DNA from 3 places in the Cryobacterium sp. MDB1-18-1 genome. Region 1 is predicted to be linked to each of the others. Evidence: predicted binding sites of a transcription regulator. Region 1 holds the regulator's gene; each other region holds the start of a gene.
What was found. Region 1 encodes LexA, which represses DNA repair genes until DNA is damaged. Its sites were predicted from a motif close to TCGAACANNTGTTCGA; they were not measured.
Positions count from the first base shown of each region.

Region 2: uvrA (excinuclease ABC subunit UvrA) is a predicted target of LexA. The motif match lies at 4,582-4,597, and genes of this name have one in related genera.
Region 3: E3O50_RS16875 (HNH endonuclease signature motif containing protein) is a predicted target of LexA. The motif match lies at 3,836-3,851, and genes of this name have one in related genera.

Region 1 is NZ_SOFR01000009.1:31,367-37,749, reverse strand. It holds gene metE (5-methyltetrahydropteroyltriglutamate--homocysteine S-methyltransferase) at 1-1,862, shown strand, start outside; gene lexA (transcriptional repressor LexA) at 1,975-2,679, opposite strand; gene E3O50_RS01520 (LysM peptidoglycan-binding domain-containing protein) at 3,017-3,391, shown strand; gene E3O50_RS01515 (histidinol-phosphate transaminase) at 3,500-4,588, shown strand; gene hisB (imidazoleglycerol-phosphate dehydratase HisB) at 4,614-5,252, shown strand; gene hisH (imidazole glycerol phosphate synthase subunit HisH) at 5,249-5,881, shown strand; gene priA (bifunctional 1-(5-phosphoribosyl)-5-((5-phosphoribosylamino)methylideneamino)imidazole-4-carboxamide isomerase/phosphoribosylanthranilate isomerase PriA) at 5,943-6,383, shown strand, end outside.
Region 2 is NZ_SOFR01000026.1:69,390-75,772, forward strand. It holds gene E3O50_RS06730 (DUF885 domain-containing protein) at 1-124, shown strand, start outside; gene rpsA (30S ribosomal protein S1) at 294-1,751, shown strand; gene coaE (dephospho-CoA kinase) at 1,843-2,481, shown strand; gene uvrB (excinuclease ABC subunit UvrB) at 2,491-4,551, shown strand; gene uvrA (excinuclease ABC subunit UvrA) at 4,653-6,383, shown strand, end outside.
Region 3 is NZ_SOFR01000072.1:20,443-26,825, reverse strand. It holds gene E3O50_RS16905 (LuxR C-terminal-related transcriptional regulator) at 1-295, opposite strand, end outside; gene hxlB (6-phospho-3-hexuloisomerase) at 397-981, shown strand; gene hxlA (3-hexulose-6-phosphate synthase) at 1,060-1,683, shown strand; gene E3O50_RS16890 (antibiotic biosynthesis monooxygenase) at 1,779-2,105, shown strand; gene E3O50_RS16885 (phospholipase) at 2,094-2,738, opposite strand; gene E3O50_RS16880 (VOC family protein) at 2,735-3,637, opposite strand; gene E3O50_RS16875 (HNH endonuclease signature motif containing protein) at 3,871-5,532, shown strand; gene E3O50_RS16870 (hypothetical protein) at 5,579-6,383, opposite strand, start outside.

The sequences.
Region 1 (6,383 bases):
CCGGCTTCCTGACCCGGCCCGTCATCGTCGGCCCGGTCACGTTCCTGCTGCTCAGCAAGCCGAGCGACGAAGCCCCTGCGGGCTTCGAGCCCCTCGACCGGCTCGATGACCTCATTCCGGTGTACGCGACCCTGCTGCAGCGCCTCGCCGACGCCGGTGCCGAGTGGGTGCAGCTCGACGAACCCGGCCTCGTCAGCGAGAGCATCCACGTGCCCCGCGCCGAGACCCTCAGCGCCGTGCAGTGGGCGTACGGGACCCTCGGGCACCTCGCCCAGCGTCCGGCGATCTTCGTCGCTGCCCCCTACGGCAGCCTCGACGACGCCCTGCCCGTGCTCGCCGGCGCACCGATCGAGGCCATCGGCCTTGATCTCGTCCGCGGCACGCTCCCCGAGACCGCCCCAGGGCTGGACGGGAAGACCCTCGTCGCCGGTGTCATCGACGGGCACAACATCTGGCGCGGTGACCTGGCGGATGCCTTCGCTCAGGTCACCGGGGCCGGCGCACTGTCGCCGCGGATCGCCGTCTCGACCTCGACGAGCCTCCAGCACGTCCCGCACACCGTCGCGGACGAGACCGCGCTCGGCGCCGAACTCGTGAGCTGGCTCGCATTCGCCGACGAGAAAGTCGGCCAGGTTGTGACCCTCGCCCGCGGCCTGGCCGACGGACGGGAGGCCATCAGCGCCGAACTGGACGCTGCGACCGGCGCACTCGCCGCCCGCAGCGCCGCCCCCGGCGTCCGCGACGGTGCCGTGAGGGCCCGTGCCGCGGAGCTCACCGACGCCTCGTACAGCCGAGGGGTTTACGCCGACAGGCTCGCCGCCCAGGAGGCCGCACTCGCGCTGCCCTTCCTGCCGACGACGACCATCGGCTCCTTCCCGCAGACCGGGGAGATCCGCCGTGCCCGCGCCCGTTTCCTCACCGGAGTGCTCAGCGACGCCGAATACCGCGACCTGATGCGCGCGGAGATCGCCAGGGTCGTCGCCCTGCAGGAGGAGATCGGCCTCGACGTGCTCGTGCACGGCGAACCCGAGCGCAACGACATGGTGCAGTACTTCGCCGAGAACCTCGACGGCTTCGCGGTCACCGAGAACGGCTGGGTCCAGTCCTACGGCAGCCGCTGCACCCGCCCGTCCATCCTGTGGGGCGATGTCTCCCGCCCGAAGCCGATCACCGTCGACTGGTCGACCTACACGCAGGGGCTGACGGCGAAGCCGGTCAAGGGCATGCTGACCGGCCCGGTCACCATCCTCGCCTGGTCCTTCGTGCGCGACGACCAGCCCCTCGGCGAGACGGCGCGCCAGGTCGCCCTCGCCCTCCGCGACGAGATCGCCGACCTCGAGGCCGCCGGAATCGGCATCATCCAGGTCGACGAGCCGGCCCTGCGCGAACTGCTTCCGCTCAAGAAGGCCGGCCACGCAGACTACCTCGACTGGTCCGTCGGCTCGTTCCGGCTCGCGACCGCCGGGGTGCGGGACGCCACCCAGATCCACACCCACCTCTGCTACTCCGAGTTCGGTGTCGTGCTCGAGGCGATCCGCGCTCTCGACGCCGACGTGACGAGCATCGAGGCGGCCCGCTCCCGGATGGAGGTCGTGACGGACATTCAGGCCAATGGCTTCGACCACGGCATCGGCCCGGGCGTCTACGACATCCACTCACCGCGGGTGCCGGGCGTTGCCGAGCTGACGGAGCTGCTCGACCGTGCCGTCGCCGCCATCCCGGCCGGTCAGGTCTGGGTGAACCCGGATTGCGGGCTCAAGACCCGCGGCTACGCGGAGACGGTCGAGTCTCTCGGAAACATGATCGAGGCGACCCGCATCGTGCGCGCCCGCCTCGCCGCAGGCGTGCCCGCCCTCGCCTGATCCTCCTCGCGGCGAACACCCGCCGCGCGCGACGCGCCGTTTGCGCCGCTTCGCGCCAGGCTTGCCTGGCGCGAAGCGGCGCAGTTGGCGCGCACGGGGGATCTACAGGGAGCTACAGGGAACGCAGGACGGCGACGATCTTGCCGAGGATCTCGGCGTGGTCACCGAGGATCGGCTCGAAGTTGGTGTTCCTCGGCAGCAGCCAGGTGTGGCCGTCACGCTGCCGGAAGACCTTCACCGTCGCCTCGCCATCGAGCATCGCGGCGACGATCTCGCCGTTCTCCGCGGTCTTCTGCTGGCGGACGACGACCCAGTCGCCGTCCATGATCGCGGCGTCGATCATCGATTCGCCGACGACCTTGAGCATGAACAGCTCGCCCTTGCCGACGAGCTGGCGCGGGAGCGGGAAGATCTCGTCGACCTGCTGGTCGGCCATGATCGGAACACCGGCCGCGATCCGCCCGACGAGCGGCACCATTGCCGCGTCGCCCACCGGGGTACCCTGCTGGAAGTTCTCGGCGGCGCCGGCCGCGGTGTCCTCCGGCGACTGCGGCAGCTCGATCAGGACCTCGAGCGCCCGGGGCCGGTTCGGGTCCCTGCGCAGGTAGCCGCTCAGCTGGAGCTGGTTGAGCTGGTGGGTGACGCTCGACAGCGACGACAGGCCCACGGCGTCACCGATCTCCCGCATGCTCGGCGGATAGCCGCGCTGGCCGACAGAGCGCTGGATCACGTCCATGATCGCGCGCTGCTTGTCGCTGAGGCTCTTCCTCCGACGTGTTCCGCCTCGTTCGGGGGAACTGCCGGCGAACGGGGTCACGCTGTCCGGGGTCTCGCTGTCCGGGGTCACGCTGTCCTGGGTCACGATGTCGCTCCTGTCGGTGGCGGTGGGCGGTGGCGGGCGGTCGCCCCGGTGGATGCCGTGAGGCGACCGTATCCGAATGTCAGTGGTCGCTGGTTGAGTTCACACCAGTCAATCGAAACTGTAACCAGCCTGGGGCGAAGTGCAGACATTCATTCGAGTGTGTCGTGTACTTCACCCCAATAATAACCGGAGAAAGTCTTGATTGTTCGAACAATCGAATATATATTCGGAACATAGCTTCGTATCCGGCTCTCCCGGCCGAGAGTCGGATACGAATACACAGGAGGCAGACATGAGCACAACAATCGAGCTGGTCCCGGGGGCGCACACCCGGCTGCGCATCACCCGGCGCGGTCGTGCCGTGCTGACCGCGATCGCCGGCGTCCCCCTCGTCGTCGGCGCGCTTGCCCTCGCCCTCAACGGCGGCCTCGCCGCCGCAGACGGCAGCACCTTGAGCGGCAGCGGCATGAGCGCCGACGCGGGTGGAAGTGCGACGACCTTCGACTACGTCACGATCCAGTCGGGCCAGTCGTTGTGGCAGCTTGCCGAGCGCATCGCCCCTTCTGCCGATCCGCGCGAGGTCATCGCCGAGATCGTCAACCTGAACCAGCTGCCCTCCGAGAGCGTGCAGCCGGGCCAGCGCTTGGCTCTCCCTGCCGAATACTGAGCAAGCCGGATACTGAGCAAGCCGGATACTGAACCACCGGAGTACTGAGCAAGCCAAATACTGAACCACGGGCAATATGACCCGCCGGTGCTGAGGCCCATCGGTAACATGGGGGGAGTGACCAGTCTCAACGACCTGCCCCTCCGCGACAATCTTCGCGGGCTCACTCCCTATGGGGCGCCGCAGCTGCACGTGCCGGTCGCGCTCAACGTGAATGAGAACACCCACGGCATCCCCGAGGACGTGGCCGTCGACATCGCCGCAGCACTGGCCGCCGCTATCCGGGGGATCAACCGGTACCCGGACCGGGAATTCACGGAACTGCGCGAGGCGATGGCCCGCTACCTCGGACACGGTCTCACCCGTCAGAACATCTGGGCGGCCAACGGCTCCAACGAGGTTCTCCAGCAGGTGCTGCAGGCCTTCGGCGGGCCGGGACGCACCCTCCTCGGTTTCGCCCCCACCTATTCGATGTACCCGTTGCTCGCCTCGGGAACCGGAACCCGCTGGGTCGCCGGTGACCGCGACGCCGACTTCGAACTCACCCCGGAACGCGCCGTCGACTGGGTCAACCGGGTCAATCCCGACCTCGTCTTCCTGTGCTCCCCGAACAACCCGACCGGCACCCCGCTCTCTCTCGACGTGATCGCCGCCGTCTACGACGCCTGTGACGGCATCGTGGTCGTCGACGAGGCCTACGCCGAATTCGCTCCGGTGGGGACGGCATCCGCTCTCACCCTGCTGCCCGGCAGGGAACGCCTGCTGGTCTCCCGCACGATGAGCAAGGCCTTCGCATTCGCCGGGGCCCGGGTGGGCTACCTCGCCGCCGACCCGGCCGTGACTGATGCGCTGCGGCTCGTGCGCCTGCCGTACCACCTCTCCGCGCTGACCCAGGCCGCGGCCGTCGCCGCTTTCGCGCACACGCCGGAGATGCTGCGCATGGTCGACGACATCCGCGGCCAGCGCGACCGCCTCGTCACCGAGCTGCACCGGCTGGGCTACCGCCCCTTGCGGAGCTGGAGCAATTTCGTGCTGTTCGGCGGGGTCTCCGACCCGCGCGGAACCTTCGAGGCGCTGCTCGCCGAGGGCATCCTCGTGCGCGACGTCGGGATCCCCGGCCACCTGCGGGTCACGGCCGGCACCGAGCGCGAGACGAGCGTATTCCTCGACGCCCTCGAAGCACTGGGCCACGCGTAACCGCCCGGGCCAATAAACTAGCCGCATGAGCTCACAGTCACCGGCCGCACAGTCATCGACCGCACAGGCCCGCATCGCGCACCTGCAGCGGGAGACGAGCGAGTCGAGCATCGACCTGACGATCAACCTCGACGGCACCGGCGTCTCCGACATCCACACCTCGGTGCCGTTCTACGACCACATGCTCACCGCGTTCGCCAAGCACTCGCTGACCGACCTCACCGTGCGGGCGTCGGGGGACATCGAGATCGACGTGCACCACACCGTCGAAGACGTCGCCATCGTGCTCGGACTCGCCATCCGGCAGGCGCTCGGAGACAAGTCAGGCATCTCCCGCTACGGCGACGCGCTCGTGCCCCTCGACGACGCCCTCGCCCAGGCTGTCGTCGACATCTCCGGCCGCCCGTACCTCGTGCACACCGGGGAGCCTGCCGGCTTCGAGTTCCACCTCATCGGCGGACACTTCACCGGCTCGATGGTGCGCCACGTCTTCGAGGCGATCGCATTCAACGCGGCCCTCACCGTGCACGTCACCGTGCTCGGCGGCCGCGACCCGCACCACATCGCCGAGGCCGAATTCAAGGCCTTCGCCCGCGCCTTCCGCCAGGCCAAGGCCTACGACCCGCTCGTCTCCGGCATCCCCTCGACCAAGGGCGCCCTGTGACGAGCGTCGTCGTCTTCGACTACGGCACCGGCAACGTGCACTCGGCCGTCAAAGCCCTCGAACTCGCCGGCGCCGACGTGACCCTGACGAGCGACCGCCGCACCGCCCTCGAGGCTTCCGGCCTCGTCGTGCCCGGCGTCGGAGCGTTCAGCGCCGTGATGAGCGCCCTCACCGCCGTGCGCGGCGACGAGATCGTCGACCGCCGCATCGCCGGGGGACGGCCGGTGCTCGGCATCTGCGTCGGCATGCAGGTCCTGTTCGAGCACGGCGTCGAACGCGGCTCGGACACCGAGGGACTCGGCGAATGGCCCGGCACCGTCGCCCAGCTGCCCGCCAGGATCCTGCCGCACATGGGCTGGAACACCGTCACCCCCGACCCGGACTCGCGCCTCTTCGCCGGCATCGAGGACGAGCGGTTCTACTTCGTGCACTCCTTCGCCGCCCAGGAGTGGACGCTCGAGGTCACGCCGCCGTTCCCGCGGCCCCGGCTCACCTGGGCGGAACACGGCGGACCGTTCCTCGCCGCTGTCGAGAACGGACCGCTCTCCGCGACCCAGTTCCACCCGGAGAAATCGGGCGAGGCCGGCATCCGCCTGCTGAAGAACTGGATCGGTACCCTGCGGGACTGACCGTCCCCTCTCGCTTTTGTTCGGCGGCCCGGCCGCACCCATCCCTGATCTGAGGACTACCGTGACTGAAACCACCCCCCGCCTCGTCCTGCTCCCGGCTATCGACGTCGCAGACGGCAAGGCCGTGCGCCTCACCCAGGGCGAGGCCGGGACCGAGACCAACTACGGCGACCCCGTCGACGCCGCCCTCGACTGGGCGAGGCAGGGCGCCGAGTGGATCCACCTCGTCGACCTCGACGCGGCCTTCGGGCGCGGCACGAACACCGACGTGATCAGCCGGGTCATCCGCGAGGTCTCCGGAGTCAAGATCGAACTGTCCGGCGGGATCCGCGACGACGCCTCCCTGCAGGCGGCGCTCGGCGCGGGCGTCAGCCGGATCAACCTCGGCACGGCGGCCCTGGAGAACCCGGACTGGGCTGCCCGCGTGATCGCCGAACACGGTGACCAGGTCGCCGTCGGCCTGGACGTGCGCGGCACGACCCTTGCCGCCCGCGGTTGGACG
Region 2 (6,383 bases), on a different contig from region 1:
GGAACTCCGCGACGCCAGCACGGCCAGGGAGGGTGCGGCGTTCTCGATCAAGGACTTCCACAGGCGAGCCCTCGACCTCGGCGGCGTCGGCCTCGACACCCTCCGCGCGGCGCTGCTGTCCTGACGTCTCTCCGCGTACACGACGTGACAAGCGGATGTTGCCGGTGGCCCCTGCAAACAGCTAAGCTTGACTGTCACGTTTGTGACGAACTATCCGCTGCCATGCGCGGAGTCCACAATCCCCACCCGTTCGCGTATGGCCCGACTTATGTCCATCCTGGAGCAACTACTACATGACAATCGCAACGACCGATAGGGCACCTAAGCAGGTCGCCATCAACGACATTGGATCTGCTGAAGACTTTCTTGCCGCGGTCGAAAAGACTCTGAAATTCTTCAACGACGGAGACCTCATCGAGGGCACCGTTGTGAAGATCGACCGCGACGAGGTCCTCCTCGACGTGGGTTACAAGACCGAGGGCGTCATTCCCTCCCGCGAACTTTCCATCAAGCACGACGTTGACCCTTCCGAGGTTGTCAAGGTCGGCGACCTGGTCGAGGCCCTTGTTCTCCAGAAGGAAGACAAAGAAGGCCGCCTCATCCTCTCGAAGAAGCGCGCCCAGTACGAACGTGCGTGGGGCGACGTCGAGAAGATCAAGGAATCCGATGGCGTTGTCACCGGTTCGGTCATCGAGGTCGTCAAGGGCGGGCTCATCGTCGACATCGGCCTCCGTGGCTTCCTGCCGGCCTCGCTCATCGAGCTTCGCCGCGTTCGCGACCTGACCCCGTACCTGGGCCAGGAGATCGAAGCGAAGATCCTCGAGCTCGACAAGAACCGCAACAACGTTGTGCTGTCCCGTCGTGCCCTGCTCGAGCAGACGCAGTCCGAGAGCCGCACCACGTTCCTCAACAACCTCCAGAAGGGACAGGTCCGCAAGGGCGTCGTCTCCTCGATCGTCAACTTCGGTGCGTTCGTCGACCTCGGTGGCGTTGACGGCCTGGTTCACGTCTCCGAACTCAGCTGGAAGCACATCGAGCACGCCAGCGAGGTCGTCGAGGTTGGCCAGGAAGTCACCGTCGAGATCCTCGAGGTCGACCTCGAGCGCGAGCGCGTGTCGCTGTCGCTCAAGGCCACCCAGGAAGACCCGTGGCAGGTCTTCGCCCGCACCCACGCCATCGGCCAGGTTGCACCGGGCAAGGTCACCAAGCTCGTCCCCTTCGGCGCGTTCGTTCGCGTTGCAGAGGGCATCGAGGGCCTGGTCCACATCAGCGAACTCTCCGGCAAGCACGTCGAGCTCGCCGAGCAGGTCGTTTCGGTCGGCGACGAGGTCTTCGTCAAGGTCATCGACATCGACCTCGAGCGTCGCCGCATCTCGCTGAGCCTCAAGCAGGCCAACGAGGGTGTCGACCCCGAGGGCACCGAGTTCGACCCGGCGCTCTACGGAATGCTCACCGAGTACGACGACCAGGGCAACTACAAGTACCCCGAGGGCTTCGACCCGGAGACCAACGAGTGGCGCGAAGGCTTCGAAAACCAGCGCGAGAAGTGGGAGCAGGACTACGCTGCAGCCCAGGCTCGCTGGGAAGCCCACAAGAAGCAGGTCGCGTCCGCGAACGACGAGATCATCGCCGTCGGCGACGTTCCCTCTGCAGCTGGCAACTCGTTCTCGAGCGAGACGGCCGGAGCCGGAACGCTTGCTGACGACGAGGCACTCGCCGCACTGCGCGAGAAGCTCAGCAGCAACAACTAGCACGCAGCTCCACCGCAACACCAGAACCGGCCGGACCCTTCGGGGCCCGGCCGGTTTTCTGCGCCCTGGCCACATCGGTAGCATTGCCGGGGTGTACCTCATTGGACTGACCGGCGGGATCGCATCCGGCAAGAGCACCGTTGCGAGCGCCCTCACGGAACACGGGGCCGTCGTCATCGATGCGGATCGCCTCGCCCGCGAGGTCGTCGAACCGGGCAGCCCCGTCCTGGCGGCGATCGCGGCGGAGTTCGGCACCGCTCTCGTCGGACCGGACGGTGCGCTGGACCGGCCCAGACTCGGCGCGATCGTCTTCGGCGACCCGGCGGCCCTGGCGAGGCTCAACGCGATCGTGCACCCCGCAGTGCGGTCGCTCACGAACGCACGCATTCGTGCAGCCGGGCTCGCGAATCCCTCGGCGGTGGTCGTCTACGACGTACCCCTTCTGGTCGAGGCGGCCGTCGAGCATCCGTTCGACCTCGTCGTCGTCACCCAGGCGACTCCGGAGACCCGGATGCAACGGATGGTCGACCTGCGCCGGATGAGCCAGGAGGACGCGGCCATGCGCATCCGCGCCCAGGCCGATGATGCCGAACGGCTTGCGATCGCCGACGTCGTGATCGACACCGATGGCACCCTGGAACACACCCTGCGACAGGTCGACGCGCTCTGGGAACGCGTGCGGAGCGCCGGAAACTCTGCCGGCACCGAGAGTGTCGGTGGTCGAATCTAGACTGGAGGGATGGAACCCACGCGATCCGTACATCCCTTTGAGGTCGTGAGCGAATACACGCCGAGCGGCGACCAGCCGACCGCGATCAAAGAACTCGCCGAACGCATCAACGCCGGTGAAACCGACATCGTGCTCCTCGGAGCCACCGGAACCGGCAAGTCCGCGACGACCGCCTGGCTGATCGAACAGGTGCAGCGCCCGACGCTCGTGCTCGCGCACAACAAGACCCTCGCAGCCCAGCTCGTGAACGAGTTCCGCGAGCTGATGCCGAACAACGCCATCGAGTACTTCGTGTCGTACTACGACTACTACCAGCCGGAGGCGTACGTCCCGCAGACGGACACCTTCATCGAGAAGGACTCCTCGATCAACGCCGAGGTCGAGCGGCTCAGGCACTCCACCACGAACTCGCTCCTGAGCCGCCGGGACGTCGTCGTCGTCTCCACCGTGTCCTGCATCTACGGCCTCGGCACACCCGAGGGATACATGGAGGCCATGATCGCCCTCCAGGTGGGCCAGAAGGTCGACCGTGACTGGCTGATCCGCAAGTTCGTTGCGATGCAGTACCAGCGCAACGACGTCGACTTTTCCAGGGGCCACTTCCGGGTGCGCGGCGACACCATCGAGATCATCCCGATGTACGAGGAACTCGCGATCCGGATCGAGATGTTCGGCGATGAGATCGAGGCGCTCTACAGTCTGCACCCGCTCACCGGTGACATCGTCCGCAAGCTCGAATCCGTGTCCGTTTTCCCCGGCTCGCACTACGTCGCGAGCACCGAGACCATGCAGCGGGCCATCGTCACCATCCAGGAAGAACTCGCCGAACGGCTCGGCCAGCTCGAACGGGAAGGCAAACTGCTCGAGGCGCAGCGACTTCGGATGCGCACGACCTTCGACCTCGAGATGATGGAACAGATCGGCTTCTGCTCCGGCATCGAGAACTACTCCCGGCACATCGACCAGCGGTCACCGGGGGAGGCGCCGCACTGTCTCCTCGACTACTTCCCCGACGACTTCCTGATGGTCATCGACGAATCCCATGTCACCGTCCCGCAGATCGGGGCGATGTACGAGGGGGACTCGTCCCGCAAACGCACGCTCGTCGAGCATGGCTTCCGGCTCCCGAGCGCCCTCGACAACCGGCCGCTCAAGTTCAACGAATTCAAGGACAGGGTCGGCCAGACCGTGTACCTGTCCGCCACGCCCGGGAAATACGAGATGGGCATCGCAGACGGCATCGTCGAACAGATCATCCGCCCGACCGGGCTCATCGACCCGCAGATCATCGTCAAGCCGTCCAAGGGACAGATCGACGACCTCCTCGAGGAGATCCACAAGCGCGTCGCACTCAACGAGCGGGTACTCGTCACGACCCTCACCAAGAAGATGGCCGAGGAACTCACGGACTTCCTCACCGAGGCCGGCGTCCGGGTGCGCTACCTGCACTCCGACGTCGACACCCTGCGCCGGGTCGAGCTCCTCACCGAGCTCCGCGCGGGCGTGTACGACGTCCTCGTCGGCATCAATCTCCTCCGGGAGGGCCTCGACCTGCCCGAGGTGTCGCTCGTCGCAATCCTCGACGCCGACAAGGAAGGGTTCCTGCGCTCCGCAACCTCCCTCATCCAGACGATCGGCCGGGCCGCCCGGAACGTCTCCGGCGAGGTGCACATGTACGCCGACCGGCTGACCGCCTCGATGGAACGCGCGATCGACGAGACCGACCGCCGCCGCGAAAAGCAGGTCGCCTACAACACCCTGCACGGCATCGACCCCACTCCGCTCCGCAAACGGATCGCCGACATCACCGACATCCTCGCACGGGAAGAGGCCGACACCGCCGAGCTCCTCGCCGGTCGCGACGCCCGGCGCAAGGTCGCGGCGACCCCGCTCCGCACCGGCATCGCCGCGAACGGAGCCAACGACCTCGAGTCGATCATCGCCGACCTCAGTGGCCAGATGCTCGAGGCCGCGGGCGAGCTCAAGTTCGAACTCGCTGCCCGGCTCCGGGACGAGGTCTCCGAACTCAAACGCGAACTCCGCCAGATGGAGAAGGCCGGGCACATCTGATCAACAACCGCCCAACGTCGCGGTCGGAATTCGAACGTTTGTTCGCTCAGGGCGTGCGTCCGGGGCGCAGGAGTGTCGGTGGCACTCAATAGACTCGAACGGTGTCAATTTCCAAGGTAACGTCCGGGTCCAAGCTCAGTGTCCGCGGTGCGCGTGTGCACAACCTGCACAACGTCGATTTGGAGATCCCCAGGGATTCCCTGGTCGTCTTCACGGGACTGTCCGGTTCGGGCAAGTCCTCACTCGCGTTCGACACCATCTTCGCGGAGGGGCAACGCCGCTACGTCGAGTCGCTCTCCGCGTACGCACGCCAGTTCCTCGGCCAGGTCGACCGGCCGGACGTCGACTTCATTGAGGGGCTCAGCCCCGCCGTCTCGATCGACCAGAAGTCGACCAACCGCAACCCGCGGTCGACGGTCGGCACGATCACCGAGGTCTACGACTACATGCGCCTGCTCTGGGCGCGCATCGGAGTGCCGCACTGCGCCGTCTGCGGCGAGGTCATCCAGGCCCAGACCGTTCAGCAGATCGCCGACCAGCTCATGGAACTTCCGCAGGGCACCCGATACCAGATCCTGAGCCCGGTCGTCTCCCAGAAGAAGGGCGAGTTCGTCGACCTGTTCAAGGAGCTCGCCGCCGGCGGCTACTCCCGCGCCATGGTCGACGGCACCCAGATCCAGCTCAGCGAACCGCCGACGCTCAAGAAGCAGCTCAAGCACGACATCTCCGTGGTCGTCGACCGCCTCGTCGCGGCGCCGGAACTCCTCAGCCGCCTGACCGACTCCCTCGAGACCGCGCTCAAACTCACCGACGGCATCGTCCAGATCAACTACGTCGACGGGGAGGGTGACGCGGCGTGGCAGAGCTACTCCGAGAAGCTCTCCTGCCCGAACAACCACCCCGTGCAGCTCACCGAGATCGAACCGCGCACCTTCTCCTTCAACGCGCCCTTCGGCGCCTGCCCCGAGTGCTCCGGCCTCGGCACGCGAATGTCCGTCGACCAGGATCTCCTTCTCGGCGACCCTGAGCTCAGCATCGCGGAGGGCGTCGTGCTGCCCTGGACCACCCAGGGCAAGGGACTCTTCCAGTACTACGAGAAGCTGCTCGACGGCCTCGCGCACGACCTCGACTTCTCACTCGACACCCCCTGGGGCGAACTCACGCCCGACGTGCAGAATGCCGTGCTCCGCGGCGACAACTTCGAGGTCCGCGTGAAGTGGAAGAACCGCTACGGCCGTGAGATGAGCTACACCTCCGGCTTCGAAGGCGTCGTGCCGTACATCGAACGCCAGTACCTGCAGGCGGAGTCCGACACCCAGCGGGCCCGCTGGGGCGAGTACCTCCGCGAGATCGACTGCCCGGTCTGCTCGGGCACCCGGCTCAAGCCCGAGGTCCTCGCCGTGCTGATCCACGGCTCCAGCATCGCGGATGTCTGCAACCTGAGCCTCGCGGACGCCCGGTCGTTCATGGACCTGCTCGAACTGACCGACCGTGAGGCCATGATCGCGGCCCAGGTCCTCCGCGAGATCAAGGCGCGGCTGGACTTCCTGATCCGGGTCGGCCTCAACTACCTGAACCTGGCCCGCGCAGCCGCGAGCCTCTCCGGCGGAGAGGCCCAGCGCATCCGTCTGGCCACGCAGATCGGCTCCGGGTTGACCGGGGTGCTCTACGTGCTCGACGAGCCGAGCATCGGCCTGCACCAGCGGGACAACCGGCGACTCATCGAGACCCTCGTCGCCCTCCGCGACCTCGGCAACACCCTCATCGTCGTCGAACACGACGAGGACACCATCAAGATGGCCGACTGGATCGTCGACATCGGTCCCGGCGCC
Region 3 (6,383 bases), on a different contig from region 1:
GCCCCGACCGGGCCAGCATCGCCCGTTCGGTCCATATCGATCCGCCTCGCGCCGCAACGGTATCGCGGAGAATGTCGAGTTCCGCGATGGTGACGTGGTCGATGACCTCCGCCTGGCCGGCTTTCTTCTGTGGGCGCCCCGTGCAGTCCTCGGTGAAGATCACCAGGGCTCCGTGCGGGATGCGCTGCTGCAGCAGGGCGGAGAAGGCCCCCGCAATGCCGAGCAGCGGGCTCGCGAGTACCTGCCGGAGCTCGATGAGCAACTCGATCGAAGGGGACCTACTCGCTTCTGACATAGATCAACCCTACTCAAAGTGCGGCAACCTACCCGAAGGAGTAGTCACATCCGCTCGTTCGGGTGGCCTGAGACGCGAACGGTGCAGCGCACGATCGAGAGATGACACCTTCCACTTCATTCGCTCTTACCACCGACTCATTGCGCCGGATTTCCGGCGAAGTCGACGGCATAGTGAAGCGGATCGTCACGGAGTCCCCTGGCGATCTCGACCGGGCCGCGGAGCGGATCCGCACCGCACGTCGGGTCTTCGTGCTCGGTGCCGGGCGCTCGGGCCTGGCCCTGCAGATGACGGCAATGCGCCTGATGCACCTGGGCCTGGATGTGCACGTGGTCGGCGAGGCGACCAGCCCGGCGATCACTGGCCAGGACGTGCTCCTGGTCGCAAGCGGCTCGGGAACGACGGCCGGAATCGTCCGCGCCGCTTCCACCGCGGCAGGCGTCGGAGCAGGCGTCGTCGCCATCACAACGGACCGGACCTCTCCTCTCGGGGAACTCGCGGACGTGATCGTCGTGATCCCGGCCGCAACGAAACAGGACCACGCCGGTGTTCTCTCTACCCAGTACTCCGGAGGACTGTTCGAGCAGTCGCTGGTCCTCGTCGGAGACGCGCTCTTCGACGCGCTTTGGAAGATGTCGGGCGCCACGGCGGAAGAGCTCTGGCCCCGGCACGCGAACCTCGAATAACACCCACCGAATGCCTCCCTGGGCCGCGACCGCGGTGCACCAGGAAGAACCCAGCACAACCGAAGTAAGGAATCAGCAATGAAACTGCAGGTCGCCATGGACGTCACCACTCTCGACGCCGCCCTCACCCTCGCCGCCCAGGTCGCGCCGCACGTCGACATCATCGAACTCGGCACCCCGCTCATCAAGAGCGAAGGGTTGCGCGCCGTCACCGCCATCAAGAACGCGCACCCCGACAAGCTCGTGTTCGCCGATCTGAAGACGATGGATGCCGGCGAGCTCGAGGCCGACCTGGCCTTCACCGCGGGAGCGGACTACGTGACCGTGCTCGGCACCGCCGGAGACAGCACGATCGTCGGTGCGGTCAAGGCCGCCACCGCTCACGGCAAGGGCATCGTCGTCGACCTGATCGGTGTGGCCGACAAGGTCACCAGGGCCCGTGAGGTCACCGGCCTCGGAGCGGTCTTCGTTGAGATGCACGCCGGTCTCGACGAGCAGGCGGAGCCTGGCTTCACCTTCCAGACCCTCCTCAACGACGGCGAGACCGCGAAGGTTCCCTTCTCCGTCGCAGGTGGCGTGAACCTGTCCACGATTCGGGGAGTCCAGCGCGCGGGCGCCACCGTTGCGGTCGCCGGGGGCGCCATCTACGGCGCCGCCGACCCCGCCGCCTCGGCCGCGGAGCTGCGCGCCGCGATCATCTAGGAGTCAGGCGAGCCACCGAGGGTTCATGCAGCCAGCGGTGGCAGCATGGGGCGAACGACGCGGTCACCACCGCATTCACGACAGAAGGAAGCCCGATGACGATCATCAAGATCAACGCGATTACTGTCCCAGCCGACAACGGCGATGAGCTGGCTCGCCGGTTCGCCGCCCGCGCGGGGGCCGTCGACGACGCCCCGGGCTTCGAAGGCTTCGAACTGCTGCAGCCGACCGACGATCGCACCACCTGGCTGGTCATCACGCGCTGGGCCGACGAGGAGTCCTTCCAGGCGTGGTCCACGTCGCCCGCCTTCGCGCACGGGCACCGCAGCGAGGCCCCGCAGGACGGGAAGCCCGCTGCGCGCCCGGTCGGTGTGAGCAGCGAGCTGTGGTCATACGCCGTTGCGGGTGGTTCAGCCAGCTGAGACGAGGGCCTCCGTCAGGAACCGCGACACGTCGTCGAGTTCTTCTGCGGAGATCGAGTGCGGCAGACCGGCATAGACCTTCTCGGTCAGGGTGCTGTGGCCGGGCAGCCAGGCGCTCGCCCGTGCTGTCGTCTCCGCGGAGATGACCCGGTCGGCATCTCCGTGGCCGAAGAACACCGGCGTGCGTGTGGCCGCAAGGACCTCATCGCCTGGGAGCGTGGCGTCGAGGGTGAATCCCGAGAGGACGACCCCGGCGGGGAATCGCCCGGGAGCCTGGCGGAGAAGCTGGGTGACCATGAGGCCGCCCTGCGAGAAGCCGAGGGGAACGACGGGCGTGCCCGGGTGCACGTGGGCGTCCAGCCACGCGAGTACGGCATCCGCTGCCTCGATGACGGACTCTGCGCCCGGGCGCCCCGGCACAGTGATCGGGAACCAGGCGAACCCGCCGGTCGGCAGACCGAGCGGCGCACGCAGCGACACCCAGTCGAACGCGTCGGGCAGGTAGGCGGCGAGGCTCGGCAGGTCGCCTTCGTGCGAACCGTAACCATGCAAAAGCAGCAGGAGTGGGCGGGTCGACGGGAGCGCGGGGTCGACGCCGTCGCGGCGGGCCGTGATCTCGATGGCGGGGCTCACGCCGAGGCCTCGCCGACGGTCAGGGTGACGCGGGTCTTCCAGGGGTCGTCGACGCGGATGCTGGTGCCGTCGTCGTGAAGCGGAATCGCGCGGTGGCGGAGTCGTTCGGCCACAGCATCGAGATCAGCGCGGCCGGGAACGGTGATCGCCACGTCGGCGAGGCCGAGGGTCGCGGCACGCGGACCGACGCCGCGGCTGTTCCAGACATTCATCGCCATGTGGTGGTGGTAGCCGCCGGCGCTCACGAACAGCGCGCCGGGGAAGTCGAGGGTCGTTTCGAAGCCGAGGGCGTCGACGTAGAAGCGCCGGGCCATCTCGAGGTCACCGACCTGGAGGTGAACATGGCCGACCTTGGCCGGACCGACGGCGGCTTCTCCCCCATCGGCGGGCAGATTCTTCTGCAGGAAGGCGCTCGGGTCGAGCGCAAGCGTGTCCATCTGGACCTGGCCGTTCTTGTAGACCCACTCCGACCGGTCCCTGTCGACGTAGAGCTCGATCCCGTTACCCTCAGGGTCGGTGAAGTAGAAGGCATTGCTGACGATGTGGTCGGCACTGCCGACGAAGCTCGAACGCTGGTCACGGGCGGCCTGGAGCACGGTCGCGGCCAGGCCGGCGCTCGTGTCGAACAGGATGGCGGTGTGGAAGAGTCCGGCCTGACTGCGGGCGGGAACCGGCAGGCCAGGGGTGTGCTCGAGCACAACGAGCGGGGTCGTGCCGCGACCGAGCACGACGGTGGTGCCCTGTGCGCTGATCGGGTCGAGCGCCAACGCCTCGCGATAGTAGGAGGACATCAACGCGAGGTCGCCGACGCGCAGCGTGACGGCATCCATGCCTGTCGTCGCCGCGAGGAGGTCGCCTGTGGCGGCGCGGGATCCGGTGAGGTCAGTGGTCAGTGTCATGTTCGTCTCCTGCGGTCGCGTCGGGCTCACAAGTCATGCCCAACCCGCTTAGTTGAACCGACAACCAATACTCTAGCAGCATTACTTGAAGCGTCAAGTAAACTTTCCCGGCCACTCAGGAGACTCTCGAATTTGCGCTCAGCATCATATTTAAGTCTGAAAATTAAAGCTCGATAGCCCAAATAAAGTGAGCAGATCTCGCATTAGTGTTCGATTCGGGGTAGAATCGGGGTATGGCAGGAGCTTCGGATCCCCAGTCACACGCCCCGCAGACACCCGGTTCCGGGGCTGCGGGCGATCAGCCCACCGTTGGTGTCGAGTCGGCCCATCCGGTCGCGGTTGCCGAGGGGTTCGAGGGCGCGGAGGGTTTGGCCGGGTCGGTGCCGTCGGTGCATGCGGATGCTGTCGCCCGGCTCGCCGAGGCGCAGGCGGTTCTCGCCGACGCCCTGGCGGCGATCCCGGTGGGGCTGCTCAGTGACACAGAAGCGGTGACGGCGCTGAGCACCGTGGAGGCGATCGGTCGGACGGTGGATGCGGCCCGGGTGAGCACCGCGACGGATGTGGACCGGCGGGCCCGGGTCCTCGGCCGGGAGGGCCTGGCGTGGAAGATGGGCTGCACGGGCCCGTGGGATGTCGTCACCCGGGTGACGCGGGTGTCGGCCCGGGAGGTGAAGCGGCGCACGAAGCTCGGCGATGCGGTGTTGCCGCGGCCGTGTGGCGGCAGTGCCTGGTTGCCGCCCTTGTTCCCCACCGTCGGGGCAGCGCTGACGGCGGGGCAGATCGGGGTGGAGACGGCGGAGTTGATCGTGGCGGGGTTGCAGGTGATCAGTCACCGGGTGGCGCCGGATGACCTGTTGACGGCGGAGCGGGCCCTGGTCGCGTCTGCGGCCGGGCTGATCACCCGGGAGACGGAGGATTTGGCCGGGGCGGGTGTGCCGGTGACGACGGACCTGATCCGGGGCATGGTCGCGCAGTGGCAGGCGGCCCTGGACCCCGACGGGGTCCTCCCGACCGAGGACCTGTTCGAGGCGAAGTCGAACATCGGCTTCGGCCAACTCAAGAACGGGTTGTATCCGGTGAAGGGTGGGGTGACACCGGAACTGTTCGGGGTGATGAACACCCTCTTCGACGCCTTCCTCAGCTTCCACGCCCGCCCGGCGTTCCCCACCGCCGAGGAACAGGCGCTGATGGATTCGGGGCAGCTGATCCCCGGCGCCGAGACCGCGGACGGCGGCGCCGACACGGGCCCGGATCTGGACGTGATCGAAGCAGAGCTCCGGGAGCGCCGCGCCGACACCCGCACCAGCGGGGAGAAACGCGCCGACATCCTCCGGGCCCTGTTCGAACACGCCGCCCGCGACACGGACACCCCGTCGATGGGCGGGTCAGCCCCGACGGTAATGGTGCACGTGAACGCTGCGGACCTCGCCTCCGGGGTCGGGGTGGGGTGGATCGACGGCGTCGAGGCCCCCGTGTCTTTGAAGACGGTGCACCAGCGCATCTGTGACGGCGGCTTCCAAGGGGTCCTCTTCGGGGTGAACAACGAGGTCCTCAAGCTCGGGCCGGAGCGGCGCTATTTCAACCGGTCGCAGCGCCGGGCGATCACCGCCCGGGACGGCGGCTGCATCATCCCCGGCTGCAAGGCGCCGGCGCACTGGGCCGAAGTACACCATGTGAAGCCCTGGGCGAAGGACGGGCCCACGACCGTCGACAACGGTGTCCTACTGTGCTGGTTCCATCACCACAGCATCGACACCTCCGGGTGGGAGATCCGAATGGTGAAAGGCTCACCACAAGTCCGGGCCCCTGGGCTGATCGACCCGCTACGACTCTGGCGGCCACCGAACCGGCACCGCGCCCACCAGGTCCTCACCGGACCACCCAACCGCGACTGAACACGTGATTCACCGGACCGTTCTGGCTCGCCTCCGCTCTATCCGTTCACGCGGCGTTGAGAGCGTTGACGAGAGCCGGGATCGCTGGAGTCAACTGGTCCAGATCCGACTTTGTCGAGGCATTCGTCGAAAGTCGCAGCCAGTTGACTCCGTCGAATGCGTCGAAGGTATAGCCGCCAGCCTCATTCGGAATCCGAGTCACAAGGTCAACCCCGGGGATTGACACGGTCTCGGCCCCGGTCTCCCGCGCGACATCCTCCTGCGCCCAGGATCCGCCCGGTAACAGGATGATACTGAAGGATTCAATCTGGCCAGCCGGAGCCGGCGACTGTGACCAGCTGCACGCGAATACGCCTGCGCTCCCGAGGGCCGCGTAACGTCCCTCGGCGGCTTCGCCGCTGGCAGTGTCAGCAGAAGAGACAGTGAGTCCGGGACTGGAAATGGCGTCCGTGACGTGTGCAGTATCCGACAGTGCGGCGCAATCCTCGCGTTTCCAGGCGCCACTCGGAGTGACGACGGCTACAGGCGTGCCCGCGGCCCGTGCGCGACCCGAGAACGTGGTGAGGAGCGTTGCAACTGCGGTCCGGGTGTCGTCATTGATCGTTCCGACCGCCGTGTAGACGACGGCGCTGAGCCAGTAACCACCATCGGTGGCACTGACCCGGCAGGACCCGGACTGCGCAGGGTCGACCACGTCGGCTCCATAGCAGTAGACCTCATCCGCGTGAACGGTCGTCACCGAGGCAGCAGCCAAAACGACGGCACTGAAGTACGCGCCCGTGAGGCTCTCATTTTCGGACCAGAGGCAGTCGATACCACCGCGTGCGGGCACCGCTGCCCAGGAGGGATCC